DNA from 2 places in the Caballeronia sp. M1242 genome. Region 2 is predicted to be linked to the other one. Evidence: predicted binding sites of a transcription regulator. Region 2 holds the regulator's gene; the other holds the start of a gene.
The links. Region 2 encodes FliA, which starts transcription of late flagellar genes. Its sites were predicted from a motif close to CTAAAGTTTNNNNNNNNNNNGCCGNTA; they were not measured.
Positions count from the first base shown of each region.

Region 1: motA (flagellar motor stator protein MotA) is a predicted target of FliA. The motif match lies at 4,280-4,306, and genes of this name have one in related genera.

Region 1 is NZ_CP071130.1:577,539-587,182, forward strand. It holds gene JYK05_RS16110 (DUF4148 domain-containing protein) at 1-228, opposite strand, end outside; gene JYK05_RS16115 (DUF4148 domain-containing protein) at 392-670, opposite strand; partial or broken gene JYK05_RS16120 (Nramp family divalent metal transporter) at 940-2,266, shown strand; gene motB (flagellar motor protein MotB) at 2,296-3,279, opposite strand; gene motA (flagellar motor stator protein MotA) at 3,313-4,182, opposite strand; gene JYK05_RS16135 (helix-turn-helix domain-containing protein) at 4,418-5,254, shown strand; gene JYK05_RS16140 (hypothetical protein) at 5,377-5,649, shown strand; gene JYK05_RS16145 (hypothetical protein) at 5,728-5,895, opposite strand; gene JYK05_RS16150 (MFS transporter) at 5,962-7,398, opposite strand; gene JYK05_RS16155 (MFS transporter) at 7,506-8,798, opposite strand; gene JYK05_RS16160 (response regulator transcription factor) at 9,288-9,644, shown strand, end outside.
Region 2 is NZ_CP071129.1:2,777,854-2,787,497, forward strand. It holds partial or broken gene JYK05_RS26315 (glycosyltransferase family 2 protein) at 1-287, shown strand, start outside; gene JYK05_RS13000 (tetratricopeptide repeat protein) at 885-2,738, shown strand; partial or broken gene JYK05_RS26660 (transposase) at 2,833-2,970, opposite strand; gene JYK05_RS26665 (hypothetical protein) at 3,100-3,201, opposite strand; partial or broken gene JYK05_RS26670 (histidine kinase dimerization/phospho-acceptor domain-containing protein) at 3,577-3,663, shown strand; gene JYK05_RS13010 (diguanylate cyclase) at 4,001-5,083, shown strand; gene JYK05_RS13015 (RNA polymerase sigma factor FliA) at 5,088-5,819, opposite strand; gene JYK05_RS13020 (MinD/ParA family protein) at 5,840-6,757, opposite strand; gene flhF (flagellar biosynthesis protein FlhF) at 6,750-8,519, opposite strand; gene JYK05_RS13030 (thiamine pyrophosphate-binding protein) at 8,829-9,644, shown strand, end outside.

The DNA of each region.
Region 1 (9,644 bases), on a different replicon from region 2:
TTGCGGAGTCGCGGAGCGATACACGCTTGCGCCGGTATAGATGCCCTCGCGTCGGTCGAGGAAGCTGCCGGGATATCGTTGGTCGTCGACGCCCGGAAAGTATCCGGCCCGCTCGGCTCGGATCAGGTCGTCGCGGACTTGCTGCCGCGTCAGACTGCTCGACTGCGCGGCGGCGGCAAGCGGCGAGAGTGCGAACACAACGATGGCAATGCGCGTGACTGGCTTCATGGCGAACTCCTCATGCAGATGATGGACGGACGCAATCCAATGCGCGTCCACGGCAGAGCCGCCGCGGACCGGTCCATTGTAAGCACGAGCGTTAGCAAGATTTCGCCTGTTTGCGGCGGTTTTATCGAACGCTGCGAGGCAATGCAGTGAACGAATGCGCGGACTATTGCGGCATCTGCTGCGAAGGCGTATTCGACAACGCACCGCCCGAGGCCGACGTGCCTTCCGGCGATGCGCCATACGCCGTGCCTCCATGCACGCGCGCTTCCGCGGCCTCGATGTCATTGGGATAGAACGCCTCGCGTGCCGCCGGCCGATAGCCGGCCTGCTCCAGTTGCTGAAGGTCCTGCTTGACCTGATCGCGCGTGAGGCCTTGCTGGGCCATCGCGGCGACGGGCGAGGCGATGAGCGCGGCGGCGACGATACGCATGACGAGTTTCATGGCGAACTCCTGTTACGGGTGAAAAGCGATCGCGGCATGCGGTCGGGAATGAGGAGCGAAAGCAGAGAAGACCGCTTTCGACACGGCTGAATTCTATTCGTCGTACCGTGGCGAGATGCTGGCGAGCACATGGCGTTTTCGTCAGCGGCGCGCGGGTGTCGGCTGCCTGAAAGATGGCGCGGCCAGTGATAGACTCGCCTGCGCGCGAGGCCCGCCCATCCGGCGAAGCGCTCGACGCCTCGCCTTTTCATCCAACCGGATACGATCAATTGCCGTTCAAGCTGCCGACTACCGCTACCGCTCCGTTCTGCCCGTCCGAAGTCAAAGGCTCCGTCATCGTTGCGCCGGGCACGCCGCTCTGGAAGAAGCTGTTGCAATTCGCGGGGCCAGGGCTGCTGATCTCGATCGGCTACATGGACCCGGGCAATTGGGCAACCGACATCGAAGCAGGCTCGCGCTACGGCTATAGCCTGCTGTTCGTCGTCGTGTTGTCGAGCATCGCGGCGATGGTGCTGCAATGCCTGTCGATGCGCCTCGGCATCGTCACCGGTCGCGATCTCGCGCAGTTATCGCGCGAGCGCTACGCGAAGCCTGTCGCCAATGCGCAATGGATGCTCGCGGAGTTGTCGATTATCGCGTGCGATCTCGCCGAAGTGCTCGGCGGCGCGCTCGCGTTTCATCTGCTCTTCGGCTGTTCGCTGATGTGGGGCGTGATTCTCACGGCATTCGATACGCTGATCGTGCTGGGGCTGAAAGAACTTCCGCGACCTCGAAGCGATCATGCTCGGGCTCATCGCGACCATCGGCGTGGGATACATCGTGGAGTTGGCGCTCGTCAAACCGCACTGGCCGTCCGTCGCGGCGGGACTCGTGCCGTCGTTCAACGTGCTGTCCGAGCGCGAGCCGCTTTATCTCGCCATCGGCATTCTGGGCGCGACCGTGATGCCGCATAACCTGTATCTGCATTCGTCCATCGTGCAGACACGCGTGGTCACTCGCGAGCCGAAAGACCTTGCTTCATCGATCAGGCTTTCGCGGCTCGACACTATCGCGTCATTGATGCTTGCGCTCCTGATCAACGCCGCGATCCTGATTCTCGCGGCTTCCGCGTTTCATGCGACAGGTCACACGCAAGTGACCGAGATCGAGGACGCATACAAGCTGCTCGCGCCCATCGTCGGGAGCGGGCTTGCGGCGATTCTGTTCGCGGTGACGCTCTTCGCTTCGGGGCAAAGCTCCACCTTCACGGGGACCATTGCAGGGCAGGTCATCATGGAAGGCTTTCTGCGCCTGAAGATTCCGTGTTATCAGCGCCGCTTCATCACGCGGGCGCTCGCGCTCGTGCCTGCGCTGATCGGTGTCTATATGCTCGGCAACGGCGCGGTCGGCAAGCTGCTCGTCGCGAGCCAGGTCGTGCTGAGCCTGCAATTGCCGTTCGCGCTGTATCCGCTGATTCGCATGACGAGCGATCGCGCGCTCATGGGCAGCTTCGCGAACGCGTCGCATACGAAGGTTATCGCGTGGTTGCTTTTCGTCGTGATCAGCGCCGCGAACATCTGGCTCGTCGTGCAGACCGCGACGGAGTGGTTCGCGTAAGCGCGAGGCTCACGCGAACCACTTACGGCTTACTTGACGACAGCGACCGGCGTATTCGATTTCGCCGCGACGGCAGCGGGAATCGCGGCGTCGGCAGGGAGAGCCTGATCGACCGTCGTGCGTCCGCCATCGCGGAAGAACGCGAGTTCAGCCGCCTTGTTCAGCACGAGAATGCTGATACGCCGGTTCGTCGGCTCGTCGATGACGTCCTTGTTGAGCGGCAGGACGTCGGAGAGACCGCGCACCTGCAGCACCTTGCCTTCGTTCATGCCGCCCGCGACCAGCGCACGCCGCGCCGCGTTCGCGCGCTCGCTCGACAGTTCCCAGTTCGAATAGCCTTTCTGATTGCCGGAGTAGGGCACGGCATCCGTATGGCCTGCAATCGACACGCGATTGTCCACGTCGTTGAGCGATGCGCCGATGTTCGACAGAATCGTCGTCACATAGCTTTCGAGCTTCGAGCTGCCCGATGCGAACATCGGCCGCTTGAGTGAATCGACGATCTCGATGCGCAAGCCTTCGCTCGTGATCGCAATGCGGATCTGATCCTTGAACGCGCGCAATGCCGGCGTGTTCTCGATCAGCGCGGTCAGCTTTTGCTTCAACTGTTGCAGACGCTGCATGTCGTCGACAGCGACGGCCGCGCGCGCGACCGAAGGCGGCACGGGCTGCGTCTGGCTCTTGTTGGCTTCGCCGGGACGCGAGCTCGACAGATCCTTGCCGCCGCCGTTGACGACGCTCGTATGCGCGGAGGCGCCGCCTTCGTTGCCGAACAGCGCCGAGAGCGGCGTATTGAAGTATTGCTCGATGCCTTCCTTGTCGTACTTCGACGTCGAGCCGAGCAGCCACATTAAGAGGAAGAACGCCATCATTGCGGTCACGAAGTCCGCGTAGGCGATCTTCCACGCGCCGCCATGATGGCCGCCGTGGCCGCCGCCCTTCTTCTTGCGACGCACGACGACAGTGGGCGCGAGCACGGATTGCAACGGGTCGCGTGACGGTCTTTCAGCCATGAACGATGCTCCTTGTGTCTACGCAGGCGCGGGTCAGGCCGACTTCGGCGACTTGGTGGCGCGCACGGCGTCGTCCAGTTCCTTGAAGCTCGGACGGTCCGCCGTGAAGAGCACCTTGCGGCCGAATTCGACAGCGACCGTCGGCGCGTAGCCGTTCATCGATGCGAGCAGCACGGACTTCACGCACTGGAACGGCTTGGCTTCTGCCGCGCCCTTCGCGTTGAGCAGGTCCGCGAGCGGGCCGATGAAGCCGTATGCGAGCAAGATGCCGAGGAACGTGCCGACCAGCGCGCCCGCGATCATCTCGCCGAGCACGGCGGGCGCGGCGCCCACCGAGCCCATCGTATGCACCACGCCCATCACCGCGGCGACGATGCCGAATGCCGGCAAGCCATCGGCCATCTTCTGAATGGCGTTCGCGGCCACCGCGCTTTCCGTGTGATGCGTCTCCAGTTCTTCGTCCATCAGGTCCTGCAATTCGAGCGCGTTCACGTTGCCCGCCGACATCATGCGCAGGTAATCGACGATGAAGTCGAGCAGGTGATGATCCGCCATCACGTGTTCGTACTTCTGGAAGACCGGGCTGGACTCCGGCGCGTCGACGTCTGCTTCGAGCGCCATCATTCCTTCCTTACGGGCCTTTTGCAGGAGTTCGTACAGCAACGCGATCAGCGACAGGTATTTCTCTTTGGTGTACCCGCCGCCTTTGAATACCTTCGGCAGCGCCTGCAAGGTTTTCTTGAGCGTGGACGTGGGGTTCGATACGACGAAAGCCCCGATGGCCGCGCCGAAAATACACAGCAATTCAAAAGGCTGAACGAGGGCTGCCAGGTGACCGCCGACCCCCATGAAGCTCCCGATCACGGAGCCGATGACGACTACCCATCCGATAACGACAAACATGATTTCTCCGCAAATGTCCGGGCGTTGCGAGCCGTGCGCGCTCGTTAGCGAAACACGCACGGCTCGCAATGCATTGTCTGCATGATGCTGGGCTTTTTAACGGCGCAGTACACGCCGACATTTAGGGTGGCGCCCGCAAACATTTCGACGCGGCCTCGCCCAAGGTAAAACTTACGCGCGTGCTTTACGCGCAAGGTAATGGATTGCTGCCATGCGCTTCGTCTAACATCGGCGCATGGACACGACACTCACAGAAGCGAAGTCGCGCGCGCCGGGCATCACGCCTGCCACGGTCGGCATGTTGCTGCGCGAATGGCGTCAACGCAGGCGCATGAGTCAGCTCGAGCTTGCCTGTATAGCGGACGTTTCGACGCGCCACTTGAGCTTCATCGAATCCGGACGCTCCGTGCCGAGCCGCGATATGTTGATCCGGCTCGCCGAGCAACTGGACGTGCCTTTGCGCGAGCGCAACGCGCTCTTTCTCGCAGCGGGCTATGCGCCGCTGTACAAGGAGCGGGCATTCGCGGACCCCGATCTTGAACCCGCGCGGCGTGCAGTCGAGCTCGTGCTCAAGGGCCACGAGCCGTATCCCGCGCTCGCGGTGGATCGTCACTGGACGATGATTGCCGCCAACGCCGCGCTGCAACCGCTCGTCGCGTCGGCGGATGCGTCGTTGCTTGCGCCGCCGGTCAACGTGCTGCGCCTCGCGCTGCATCCGCTCGGGCTCGCGAGCGTGATCGAGAACTGGCACGAGTGGCGCGCGCATCTGCTCGCGCGGCTGCATCGGCAGATAGACGTGTCAGGCGACCCGACGCTCGCCGCGCTGCTCGACGAACTCGAAGCGTATCCCGCGCCGCCGCACGCGGGACGCGTCGAACGCGGCGCAACCGATTCTGTCGTCGTGCCGCTGCGCTTGCGCACGGAGTTCGGCGTGCTGTCGCTCATCAGCACGACGACGGTGTTCGGCACGCCGGTCGATATCACGCTTTCCGAGCTCGCAATCGAAGCCTTTTTCCCCGCAGACGACGCCACCGCGCGCATACTCCATCGGGCGCACGGCGAGCGTCGCTGACGGGTGATGTGGAACCTGCTGCTGCCGCGCGAATCAATCAACAGGAGGGGAGCGGCGCGCGCTGCCATACGCGCGCGCCGGTGCCTGCGTCAGCTTTTGTCCAACCAACGCAGAAGGCAGCCATGATTCAGACATTCGAACACGTGATCGGCGGCGAGCGCATGCAGTTTTGCGCGAGCATCGCGGAAGGCGGCGGACCGCAGCGCGTCATCATCAGCCGGGCGGACTCGGCGGAATCGCTCGTCATCGTCCAGGCCGATGGCATCATCGGCACGATCAGGGCGGAAGTGGAAGCGCCGGATACGTTCGTCGCGGACGCCGTGCGCAAGGCGCAGCAGGACGCGTTGATCGAACGCGCGCTGGAAACCGGCGAGGTTCAGACGACAAGCCTCTAGCGTGTTTCTATCCGACAATGCCCGCGCAGCCCCGAAGGGCGCGCGGGCATTCGTCATGCGGACACGAAGGAGGAGCCGCTACATGCGCGGCTCGCCGTTCTTTGGATCGGCCGGGACGAGCGGCATCGCCGAATCGGGGCCGTCCGGCATGTCGGGATCGTCGGGATTCGGCGCCGCATCCGGATCGAGCAACTTGTCCGGATCCGGTTCGACGGTTTCTTCCGGGGCGTGTGGCTGGCTGGACATGATGCGGGTTCTCCTTGAAGTGACTTGAGCCGGTTCGCAACCTGTGTTCCCGCCGATGCCCACGCGCTATTTCACCGCGCGTCGCAACCGGTTCGCGGCTTCATTGCCGTCCGCCGCCGTGCCGCCGCGCACGCCACGCGCGATGAGCGCCGCGCACGCCAGCATCGCCACCGACGCAGCCGCCGACCAGCGCACCGCATCGACGATTTGCGCCGATGCCGCCGTGCCTCCCGCGTGGCCCGCCAACGCGCCGAACGCGGCCACGCCCATTGCGCCGGCAGCCTGCCGCGCGGTGTTCAGCACGGCCGAGGCCGTTCCCGCGCGTCGCTGGCCGACGGTGCCGAGGAGCGCCGTGGTCATCGCGGGAACGGCCACGCCCATGCCCGACGGAATCAGCAGAAACGGAAGCAGCAGAGCGACTGTCGGCGTGTGGGCATCGACAAATGCGAGCGACGCGAAACCCGCCGCGTCGAGCAAGGCGCCTGCGATCATCGGGCCGCGCGAGCCGAAGCGCGCCACCACCGGACCGCTCGCGAGATTCGACAGCAGGAAGCCGCCCGTGAGCGGCAAAAACGCGAGGCCGGTCTGCAACGGCGTCTGGCCGAGCACGCGTTGCAAATACAGGCTCAGCACGAACACGCTTCCATAGTAGGTGAAGTTCACGGCGATGCCGAACAGCACCGCGGCGCTGAAGGTGCGCTCGCCGAAGAGCGCGAGCGGGAGCATCGGCGCGGGGCTTCTTCTCTCGACTGCGATGAACGCGGCCGTCGCCGTCACCGCAATCGCGAATGCCCCGGTCACGAGCGGATGCGACAGCCCGAGCGGCCGCGCTTCGATTACCGCGCCGACCAGCGCCGTGAGCGCGACGATGGCGAGCGCATGGCCGCTCAGGTCGATGCCGTCGCCGCGCCCGTGCGACGGCGACTCGTCCACACATGCGAGCGTCGCCGCGACGCCCGCCGCGCAGATCGGCAGATTGACCCAGAAGATGCTGCGCCAGCCGAACGTTGCGATCAGCGCTCCACCGACAATCGGGCCTGCCGCGATAGAGACCGCGCCCGCCGCCGTCCATAAGCCGACCGCGCGCGCCCGCACGCGCCGATCATGCCCACACGCGGCGTTCAGCAGCGCGAGCGAATTCGGCAGCATCGCTGCCGCGCCGACGCCTTGGATCGCGCGGGCGGCGATCAACTGCGCGGCATCGCGCGAAAAGGCGCAGGCGAGCGAAGCGAACGCGAAGACCGCGAGACCACCGACGAACAGCCGCCGCGCGCCGAGCCGGTCGCCGAGCGAGCCGGCCAGAAGCATCAGCGCGGCGAATGCGAGCGCGTAGGCGTCCACGGTCCATTGCAGGCTCGCGACGCTCGCGCCGAGATCATGTGCGATGCTCGCGAGCGCGACGTTCACGATCGACACATCGAGCTGCGAGACGACGAAGCCGACGCTCGTCGCGGCCACGACGCACAACTGGCGGGAAGACAGGTTCGAGTTCATGCCGTTCATCGTAGGCGCGTGGCGCTCGGGATGTTTCGGCCTCGCCTGAAATGAAAATGGCGCACCGCCGAGGCGTGCGCCATTGTCTTGCCGTCACGATGAAACGGCTCGCGGCCTCAGCGTGCTTCCTTGATGAAGAGCGCGGTCACCGCGCCGACCACGCACAGCGCGCCGACGTAGAGCGCGGGCGCGGCCGGGCTCGATTTCATCATCAGCGAAACGACGATCGGCGTGAGTCCGCCGAACACCGCATACGCGACGTTGTACGAGAACGAGATGCCCGAAAAGCGCACGGCGGGCGGGAACGACTTGACCATCACGAACGGAATGGCGCCGATCACGCCGACCGTGAAGCCCGTGAGCGCGTACCACGGCAGCAGCGTCGAGGCATCGACCGCGACTTGCTGGAACAGCGCGTAGTACGAGCCCGCCAGCAGGAACGCGCCGACGAAAAGCGTCTTGCCCGCGCCGATGCGGCCGGCAATCGCGCCCGCGAGCACGCAGCCGACCGTGAGACACAGCGTCGCGGCGCAGTTCGCGATCAGCACCGTGGCCGGCGCAATGTGGAACTGCTTCTGGAGCAGCGTGGGCGTCATCAGGATCACGACGACGATGGCGGCCGAGAGCATCCACGTCAGCAGCATCGACACGATGACGGCGCGGCCGTGGTCGCGCAAAACGGCCTTCAGCGGAAGTTCAGCCGCCAGCGACTTGCGCTTCTGGAGTTCGGCGAACACCGGCGTTTCATGCAGCCAGCGGCGCAGATAGACCGAGCAGAGCCCGAACAACCCGCCGAGCAGGAACGGCAGACGCCACGCGAAGCTCGCGACATCGGCAGGAGAAAACGTCTTGTTGATGGCCGTCGCGATCAGCGAGCCGAGCAGAATCCCCGCGGTCAGGCCGGCCGTGAGCGTGCCGCACGCATAGCCGATATGACGGGTCGGCACGTGTTCCGAGACGAATACCCACGCGCCCGGCACTTCGCCGCCGACCGCCGCGCCCTGCATCACGCGAAAAACCAGCAGCAGAACGGGCGCCATCAGCCCGAGGGACGCGTATGTGGGCAAGAGGCCCATCAGGAGCGTCGGGACCGACATCAGCAGGACGGAAAGCGTGAACATGCGCTTGCGTCCGAGCAGATCGCCGAAATGCGCCATCACGATACCGCCGAGCGGCCGCGCCAGATACCCGGCGGCAAAGATGCCGAAAGTCTGCAATTGGCGCAGCCAATCAGGAATGGACGCCGGGAAAAACAGCTGGCCGATGACCGGCGCGAAAAACACGAAGATGATGAAGTCGTAGAACTCGAGCGCGCCGCCGAGCGCGGCGAGCGCGAGCGTCTTGTAATCGCCGCGCGTAAGGGCGCGGCCGGCGGCGTGCGACGCGCCGTCGAAAGGTGTTGCCTGCATCGAATGAGAACCCGTAATGAGAAAAGCCACGCGTGCGGTCGAGCGACGCATGGGACGAGGCGATGCCCTGCGGGATGTCGGACGCGCCGGGTGAGCGCGAAACGGGAACGACTTGGGGCACGGTCTGAAACCGCGCCCGTCACCGCGCTGCGCATGCCGGCGGACAGCCGTGTCGCAGCTTGCACTTGCGCCGTCTCGGTAAGGCGGCGGAAGCGGGGACTTTCGGCTCGATGTAAGCCGAAGGCGGCATGTTACAGGATGTAAGTCGCCACTACACAAAAAATCACGTTTGAGTGTCGCGCGTTCGCGCCATGGGCGGCGCGCGGCGTTACATGCGTTGACATTTCGGACGAGTCCGATGGGCAAGGGTGGTCGCGCTGACCAGAATGCGTGCCTGTATTTGCCGTCTCTTTTTGTAACGAGACGCCCGGGGAAATGCCGCGAGAAGCGGCATCGGCCCATGTCCTCAGACTCATCAGGCTTGACTCTATGCGCGTCGCCGTTTTGCAAACCGACCCAAGTTACCGAAATCTCATCGCCGAAGTCGTCAAACGACTCGGTCACACTGTCGTCACCTTCGGCGACGGCCTGCTGCTTTCCAAGGCGCTGTCGCGTTCGACCGTCGATCTGCTGATCCTCGACTGGAACTCGACGGGGCTCTGCGGTCTCGATCTGCTGAAATCCGTGCGCTCGAGCTTCGGCGAGCGCGTTCCCGTGATGTTCGCTACTGCCGACGGCGCCGAGCACAACGTCGTCTGCGCGCTGACGGCGGGCGCGGACGACTTCGTGGTGTATCCCATCCGTCCGGGCGAATTTGGCGCGCGCGTCGAAGCGTTGCTGCGCCGC
Region 2 (9,644 bases):
ATCTTGCGAAGGCAATCGCGAGCGCGCAGGCACAGAGCTTCGCGGACATCGAAATCCTGGTCGGCGACGACACGGCGGACGGTCGCTTGCGCCCCATCGTCGAGAGCTTCGACGATCCGCGCATTCGCTATTTCCATCATGCCAGCGGGGACGCGCGTCGCAATTCGTTTCTGCTGTTCGAACAGGCGCGCGGCGAGTACATCAAGTGGCTTTACGACGACGACCTGCTCATGCCGCGCTCCGTGGAAGCGTTGGTCGACGCGCTGCGCCGGCATCCCGGTTCGGCCATCGCCGTTCATGAGCGCGTCTTGATCGACGCCGACGACAACGTCCTGCACACGCCGCCGCCCCTCGTTCCGGCCGGCCAGATTGCGTTGGTCCAACGTCCGGCACTCGTCGAGCACATGGTCGCGCTGGCGAACAACTTCATCGGCGAGCCTAGCAACATCATGATGGTGCGCGATGCCGTCGACATGTCGACGGTCATGTTGTACCGCGACTGGGACATCACGTTCCTCAACGACGTCAGCATGTATCTGAACCTCGCGGAAAAGGGACCGCTCGTGCTGCTGGGCGGCTATCTGAGCTGTTTCCGCCGGCACGGTACGCAGAATTCGGGTGTCGCGAGTCCCATTCTCGTTGCGGGCTACTACGAATGGGAAGTGATGGTGCGCGGCGAGGCGGCTGCGGGTCAGATGTCCGCGGAAGCGTTGATGCGCGCAAAAGCGCAACTGACTCGCTTGTACACGCATGGCATAGACACGCTCGGCATGGTCGAATTGCAGCCATTGCGTGACAACCTCGACGAGCTGGTCAAACAGCCGACTGCGGGACTCTATGCGTCTCCGCGCTTTCGCGCCGACGCGGCACTGGCGAACGAAAAGATGCACGCGCGCGCGGCGGCCCGTCGGCGGACGCCGGAAGCCAATGTGGCCGCTGCCGCGAAGCCCGCGACGACGAATCCCGCTGTCGAAGCGCTGCTCGCGCGCGCCGTCGAATGCCATCAGGCCGATCGGCTCGACGAAGCGGAGACGCTGTATCGCGAGATCCTCGCGACAGATCCGAACCACCCCGAAGCGCTGCATCTGCTGGGCCTCGTTGCTCACGCCTTCGGCCAATACGCGACAGCCTCCGAGCTGATCATGGCCGCCATCGCGGTTCGACCGGCGGCCGGGTTCTATTACAACCTCGGCAACGTCATGCAGGCGGACAACCGGCCCGCTGCTGCCGTCGAGTGCTTCCGCCAGGCGATCGCGCAGCAGCCCGACTATATCGACGCGTACAACAACCTCGGGATTGCGCAGCGCGCGATGCACGACCTGAGCGGCGCTGTCGATTCGTTCGTCAAGGTCGTGTCGCTGAAACCTGATCACGCGCAAGCCTATAACAGCCTTGCCACGACAATGATGGAGCTCGACGAACTGGATGCCGCCATCGAGTCGTACAGCACGGCCATTGCGTTGCGTCCGGAGTTGCCGGCGCCGCGCAGCAACCGGTTGTTCGCGTCGAATTACTACAGCGAAGTGACGCCCGCCGCGTACCTGGAGGAAGCCAAAGGTTTCGACGAAGCCATCACGCAGGGCGTGACGCCGTACCGTGACTGGCTCGTCGAAGCGACGCCGGCGACGGGCCGAGCGTTGCGCGTCGGCATTGTGTCGGGCGATCTGAAGGAGCACGCCGTCGGCTACCTGCTCGAAAGCGTCGTGAATCATGTCGATGCAGCGCGAGTGGAGTTGCACGCGTATGCGACGCGCGATGTCGAAGATGCGCTGACGCTGCGCAGCCGGCCGCACTTTGCGACGTGGACGAGCCTCGCCGGTATGACGGACGATGCCGCCGCCGCGCGCATCCGCGACGATCGCATCGACGTGCTGATCGATGCATCGGGTCATACGCAGTTCAACCGCCTGCCCGTGTTTGCGCGCAAGCCCGCGCCCGTGCAGGTCAGCTGGCCCGGTTACTTCGCAAGTACGGGTGTGCGCGCGATCGACTACATGCTCGGCGACCGTTACGTGTTGCCGGAGAGCGAGGCTCACCACTTCACCGAGCGCGCGTGGCGGATGCCTGACAGCTATTTGTGCTTCACGCCGCCTGCCGAGCAGTCGGACGCGGGCCACCTGCCGATGCTCGACAACGGACATGTGACGTTCGGCTATTTCGGCAAGCTCGCCAAGATTTCGGATCAGACAGTGACGCTGTGGTCGCGCGTGCTGCATGCCGTCGCGCATTCGCGTCTGTTCATCAAGGCGCAGAATCTCGATCTGGATCACGCCCGCGAGTCGATCGTCGCGCGTTTCGCTGCACACGGCGTCGATGCATCGCGTCTGATCCTGGAGGACCGTTCGCCGCGTGCCGAGTATCTGGCCGCGTATCGTCGGGTGGACATCGCGTTGAGCCCGTTCTCGTATCCGGGCCGCACGACGACGGCGGACGGCCTGTTCATGGGCGTGCCTGTCCTGTGCCTGCGCGGCGAGCGGTTTCTGTCGCACATCGGCGAAAGCATGCTGCATGCGGCCGGTCTGTCCAACTGGATCGCACAAAGCGAAGACGACTATGTCGCCAAAGCCACGCAGTTCGCCGCCGATGCGTCGCAACTGCAAGCGCTCCGCAGCGGCCTGCGCGCGCAACTCGTCGCTTCGCCGCTGTGCGACGCTCCCCGCTTCGCGAAGCATCTGGAAGACGCGCTGCATGGCATGTGGGCGGCACACGTCGCGGCCACCGAAGCTGTGGCGGGGTAGGCAGCCGGGCGCGAAGGCGTCGTGGATCATGCACGATGTTCTGCACACCGCGCGGCTTCAGGTCATTGACCGCGCGTGGCCAGAACTTCGCGCTTTCGGTTTGTTTCACCCAGAGCCTCGGCCCGCCACGCGGGCCGTCGCGGCCCACGCCCAGCGCTACGTAGATCGCCTTGTTGCGGACTACGCCTTCGTCGCGGATCTTGTCCCGCAGCGCGAGGAACGCCCACGGGATACATCGGCTCGGGCGGTCTCTGTTGACCGTCGCGCACCTCGTCGATCGCCCTGCCGGTTACCGTGCTGACGAAGTCCGCAGTTACTTCGATGCCGTGCATCGCCAGCAGGAAATCGCGGATCTCCCGCGCTACGTGGCGATGATCTTGCCGTCGAAGCCGCCAAAGCGTGGCTCGCCCTTTGCAATGAGCACCGGATGGAAGTTCCCTTCGCGGTCGCGCGGAATCTCGATGTCGAGAAAGTCGTCGTCTGTCGTGAAGCGCTCGTGGCTCGTGCTGTCGAGGTGCGCGCCGTCTTCGCGTAGCCCGTCTCGTAGCCGAGGTGCGCGTCTGCTCGCCGCCTAGCGCGCGCTCGGAAATCGTCTTCATTTGCGCGGCCAGTTGCTCTCTCATTCGCGCGGTCAAGCGTTGCGGCCACCAGTCGCTGGATCAACTCGGGGTCGGGGCTCAGTCCTTCGCCCGATTCGCTCGTTGTTTCTTTCTAACGTTTGCGTGGCATAACAAGGCTCCTTGGCCGTCAGTTCATGCCTCAAAGAATCGCCGCGTCGAAATAACGGCTGTGCCGCTTCCGACGAACTGGGTGGTGAAGCCTCGTGGATGACGGCATGGACGAATTCCTTGCCATGCTCGCGCATGAGTTGCGCAATCCGCTCGCGCCGCTGCGCACCACACACGAGGTTTCGGTTAGGCTCCACGGCGCTGGCTTCCGCGTGGGCTCCAAGCAACTCGGACGCGCCCGATCAATACCTTCGCCCAATTGGCTCGTTTCGTTTCAGCCACCGGCTGCATCGGCCATGCTGATTCACCGCTGCTCGGCGTACACGAAGGCCCTTGATTGCAGGCTCTACAACGGCATAGTGAAAGACAAAGGTTTGCTGGTTCGATCCCAGCCGGGCGCGGCAAGTCTCACATCTGTCGCTTCGTCGTCATCCCCACGAAGCTCAAGCAACGCAACGCTTTGCCGTTAACCCTACGGCCGACCGCGCCCATGACAAACGCGCCGAACGAACAAGAAAAAATCGAGGGGTTCACATGCAGCAGGCCCACCACCCGCCACGCTGGCCTCATGCGTTTGCATGGGCGGCGCTTCGGCATCCCGAACGCGAGCAAGCCACGCTGCGCGTCGTGCTCGGCGCCGCGGTGCTGCTTGCCTATACTTGCTACGCGTGGCTTAACCCTTCGCGCGATGCGTCGCTGGTCGCGCAAATCGTCGGGCTCTATGTGGTGTACGGCGCGGTCACGCTGCTGATCGTCAGCCGGATGGCGTCGCCATCGAAGAAGCGGCTCGTGGTCACGACCATCGCCGATCAGGCGCTCGTCGGCGCCGCGCTCGCCGCAGGCGGCGAAACCGCGCTGCCGCTCTTGTGGGTGGTCTTCTGGTTTCTGATCGGCTCGGGCTGCCGTTACGGCAAGCGCACGCTCGCCGTTTCCTGCGCCACCGCGATGACCGTGATCGGCGCGCTCGCGCTCTGGCAGCCGTGGTGGAACGCTAACCTGTCCGCCTCGCTCGGGCTCGCGTTGAGCGTGCTGGCGGCATCGGTGTATCTGACCGTGCTCGTCGATCGTCTCGGCAACGCCAATCGCGATCTCGCGCGTCAGGCATCGACCGATCCGCTCACGGGTCTCGCGAACCGCTACGCGCTGGAACACATCGTCAATCGCACGATGTCCGACGCCACGCAGGACACCGTTCTGCTTCTGATCGACCTCGACGGCTTCAAGGAAGTCAACGATACCTACGGTCACGCAGTCGGCGACCTGCTATTGCAGCAGTTCGCCAACGTGCTCGCCCGCCGCATGTCTAATAGCGACACCGTGGCGCGCCTGGGCGGCGACGAGTTCGTGGTGCTCGCGCTTCAGGCGCAGAGCCGCACGGCCGTCCTCGCGATCACCGAGGGCATTCACACGGCGCTCGCTTCGATCACGTCGGTGGATGGCCGGCCGGTTTCGGTCTCGGCGAGCATCGGCGCGTGCATGCTGTCGAGCGCCGCCGACGCTCGCCACGCCGACATCCACGCCGTGCTGCGCGCCGCCGACCGCGCGATGTATCGCGCGAAAAGTCTCGGCATCGGCAAAACGGTGTTCGCCGAAGCGCGAGACTTCGAAGCCGGCTAGCGCATTACGCCTCGACGCTCGTCCACGACTGCTCGCGCAGCTTCGCGCGCAAACGGGCGACCGCCTGGCTGTGCAGCTGACACACGCGCGATTCGCTCACTTCCATCACCGCGCCGATTTCGCGCAGGTTCAGGCCGCGTTCGTAGTAGAGGCTCATCAGCAGCTTTTCGCGTTCCGGCAGCTTGTCGATGGCTTCGATCAACGCGCCGCGCAGGCTGTCGTCGAGCAGCGCGGACAGCGGGTCCGAACGATCGACGCAATAACGGTCGAGGAACGGCTCGTCGTCGGCGGAGCGATCGAAGTCTTCGTAGTAGATCAGCTGGCTGCCGTGCAGGTCTTGCAGCATCGACTGATATTCGTCGAGCGGCATCTTCATGTGCTCGGCGATTTCCACTTCGCTCGCGGCGCGGCCGAGGTTCTGCTCGACCTTGTGCACCGCCGATTCCACTTCGCGCGACGTCTTGCGCATGCTGCGCGGCAGCCAGTCGTTCGCACGCAGCTCGTCGAGCATGGCGCCGCGAATGCGCTGGCTCGCGTAGGTTTCGAACTGCGCGCCCTGATCTTCCTTGTAGCGGCTCGCCGCATCCAGAAGACCGATCATGCCGGCCTGAATCAGGTCGTCGAGATCGACGCTCGCCGGCATTTTGGCGACGAGCTGAAGTCCGAGCCGACGAACGAGCGGCGCATATTTAGTCAGGACGTCCGACTGAGAGAGTTTGCCTTGGGCGTTGTACATCTGAGTCACCTTAATCTTGATCACATCGACGCCGTACTGGTCAATGCATGACTGGAAAACATCGACGCCATGCGCCCCGTCTCCCGTCCGCCCTTGTCAGCCTCGCCAACCGAAAACCGCGCGTCATTCCGGACCTGCGTCTCGCGCTCAGACGGCGCGGGCCGCATCGGCCAATGCAGAAGCTCCGCCGCGATCTGCCGGTAGTCGCGCGCCGCGGCTGTCGCCGGGAACGCTTCCACCACGCAGCGCGAGAGCTCCTTCGCCCGAGTGACGCGCGCATCCTCGGACACATACCCTGCCTGCACGAGCGACACGGCCAGATACCGGCTCGCGACGCCCGACAGGTTGGCGAACGCGACCGCCGCGTCGGCCGGGTTCTGCACGTGATTCACGAGCACGCGGAACTGGCCGATCGCATGGGCGTAGTGCAGACGCTTGATGCACGCGTACGCCTCGGTGATCGCGGACGCGGCCACCCGCGTCACGATGAGAAAGTCATGCGCCTGCGCCGCGAGCGACGAGAGCGCGCCGTATCGATCGAGCTGCGCGTCGATCAGAACGATGTCCGCCTGACCGTCGAGCAGCGCGCGGCACTGCGCGGCGTCGTGGCTGATGCGTTCGTCGCGTGGCGCGGCGAGCAGCGAGAAGCCGAACGGCGTGCGCGTCACCGCGTCCTGAAGCGCTTCGCGGCCGGACATCACCGCGGCGAGCGCTCCTGCGCCCGACGTTCCGGCGAGGCGCGCAGCGGATGCCGCGTTCGCCCGCTCGTCGATCACGAGCACGTCCTTGCCATGCACGGACAGCGCCGCGCCCAGATTCACGACCGCCGACGTGCAGCCGATGCCCGCCGGCCCGCCCGCCACCGCGACCACGCGCGTACCGCCACGCGTGAGGAGCCTTCTCAGACCTTCGGCCTGGTCGAGCACGAACTTATCCAAAGCGGACCTCATGCAGTTCGGTGGTGGCGCGCGCGGACAATGCGGAGAGCAGTGCCGGCACCTCGTCGTCCTGCGGCACGAAGGGCGAGCCTTCGCGCGGAATGCAGAACGCGCTCTTGATCAGAAAACGCTTGGTCGCGACGTACAGGTTCTCCGGCACCTTCTGCCCGGTCGAGACGTAATGCACCGGCAGCTTGTAGCGGATGACGGTATCGAGCACGCCGCCGAGATTGGTCGCTTCGTCGAGCTTGGTCAGGATGCAGCCCGCGAGCGGCGGCTGGTCGGCCGCGCTCTTGTAGGCCTGCACCACTTCGTTGAGCGTGTCGCCGTGGCTCGTCGCGTTGAGCAGCAACAGGCGCTGCACCGGATGACCCGCGCCGCAGAGCATCGAAATCTGGTCGGACACCATGCGATCGCGCTGGCTCATGCCGATGGTGTCGATCAGCACGATGTGCTTGTTGCGCAGTTCAGAGAGCGCGAGTTGCAGGTCCGCGGCGTCTTTCACCGCGTGGACCGAGACGCCCAGAATCTTGCCGAAGATGCGCAGTTGCTCGTGCGCGCCGATGCGGTAGCTGTCGGTCGTGAGCAGCGCGACCTTGCTCGCGCCGAAGCGCATCACGCAGCGCGCGGCGAGCTTGGCCGTGGTCGTGGTCTTGCCGACGCCCGTCGGGCCCATCAGCGCGAACACGCCGCCGCGTTCCATCAGCGCGTCTTCGCTCGCCATCACCGGCAGGTTCGATTCGAGCACCTGCTGCACCCATTCCATCGCGTGCTCGGCGCTTTCCATCTCGGGCATGTTGTCCACGACCATGCGCACGAGCTGCGCGGAGAAACCGGCCGCGAACAGGCGCTTGGTCAGGCCGGCATTGCCCGGGCTGCGGCGCTGGCGCTCGCCCCACAGGAGACCGGAGAAGTGCTCTTCCATCATCTCGCGCATCGACGAGAGCTCGTGCATCACCGTTTCGTTGACGACTTGCTCCATGCGCGCGCGAATCGCGTCGGTCACGACGGCGGCCGCGTTCGCGGGCAGACCTTCGAGCGCGCTGTCGGGCGAGGCTTCCGCTTGCGGCGCGCCCGCGTTGATCTTGTGGGCGGCGCGGCGCGCGGCGACTTGCGCGGCTTCGCGCGCCCAGTCGGGCGTGTCGATCTTCGGCTGCGCGGACTCGCGCAGCGCGTAGTTGCTCGGCTCGGGCTTGTCGGCGCGCTTCTCGGCACGCTGGTCGGCGGCTTTCGGCGCGGATGCCTTCGGCGGCACCGGCACGCCGAGACCTCGCGCGATCGCAGCGGATGCCGAAAGCGGACGATTCGACGGCGTTGCGGCCTGCTCGGCGATGCGTCGCGCGTGCTCGATCAGCCACGGGTTCGACTCGGCCATCGTGCGCGGTGCTTCGTCGGCAAAGGCGTCGCGCGGGGCGTCGTGGTGATCGAGGTCATCTGCATGGACTTCCGGATTCGCGCCGAAAACCGACGAGAACACGTCGCCGCTCGCGTACGGATTCGCGGCGGCCGGTTGCTTCGCGGCCACGGCGGCTGCGGCTTGCGCGAGCGCGGAGCGCGGCGTGGCGCTCGGGAATGCGGCCGGCGCCTGTTCGTGCGCGGCCGGCGAAATGGATGCGATGTCGCGATCCGCCACGCCCACGATCTCGACCGAACCGTCGTCCAGCGTGCGATTCGACAACACGACGGCATCGGGGCCGAGCGCTTCACGAACCTGGCGCAGAGCGTCGCGGCTGTTCGCGCCAATGAATTTACGAATGTTCAAACTTGCCCCCGATGAGGTATGAGACTGCGATCTTTGCGAGGCGGGCGCTGCCGGATGTTTTGGGGCGCCCGCTTTTCAGTGAAGCCATTATTGCGAAGATGCCCTTCGGCCTATCGCGGGATAAAGGGTGGGAAACAGGGGTATTTCGACTGATGGACGACGCCCGGACGATCCCGCGGCGCCGAGCCGGGAAAAGATTCCGCTTGTATTCCGCTTGTTAGCGGACAACGGGCCGCGCGGCGGCGTAAGCTCTAGGGCTCAACGCGCAATGCCCGGCTTCGGCCGGAACACAACAGGAGACTTGACCGCATGACCTCCGACGCTTCCTCCGCTCTTTCCCGTCAGACCACCGGCGCGCGTCTTGTCGTGGATGCGCTCGTGCACCACGGCGTCGAGCGCGTCTTTTGCGTGCCGGGCGAGAGCTTTCTCGCCGTCCTCGATTCACTGCACGACGAGACCGCGCAGATCCAGACCATCGTCTGCCGCCACGAGGCGGGCGCGGCGAACATGGCCGAAGCCGTCGGCAAGCTGACCGGGCGGCCGGGCGTCGCCATCGTGACGCGCGGGCCGGGCGCGACGCACGCGTCTATCGGCGTGCACACCGCGTATCAGGACTCGACGCCGATGATCCTGCTCATCGGCCAATGCGCGCGCGACCATATGGATCGCGAGGCGTTTCAGGAAATCGACTATCGCCGCATGTTCGGGCAAATGGCGAAGTGGGTCGCGCAGATCGACGATCCGCGCCGCGTGCCGGAATACATGAGTCACGCGTTTCATGTGGCGATGGCGGGGCGGCCCGGGCCGGTCGTGCTCGCGCTGCCCGAGGACATGCTCACCGAAGCGTGCGAAGCCGTGCCGCCCGCGCCGCATTACCAGCGCGTCGCGGCGTCGCCCGCGCCCGCGCAGATGGAGCGGCTACGCGATCTGCTGGCGAATGCGAAGAAGCCGTTCGTGATTGCGGGCGGCAGCGGCTGGACCGAAGCGGCGACGCAGGATTTCGCCCGCTTCATCGAGCGATGGCAACTGCCGGCGGGCTGCGCGTTCCGCTTCCAGGACACGCTGAACAACGAGCATCCGAACTACGCGGGCGATGTCGGCCTTGGCATCAATCCGGCGCTGGCC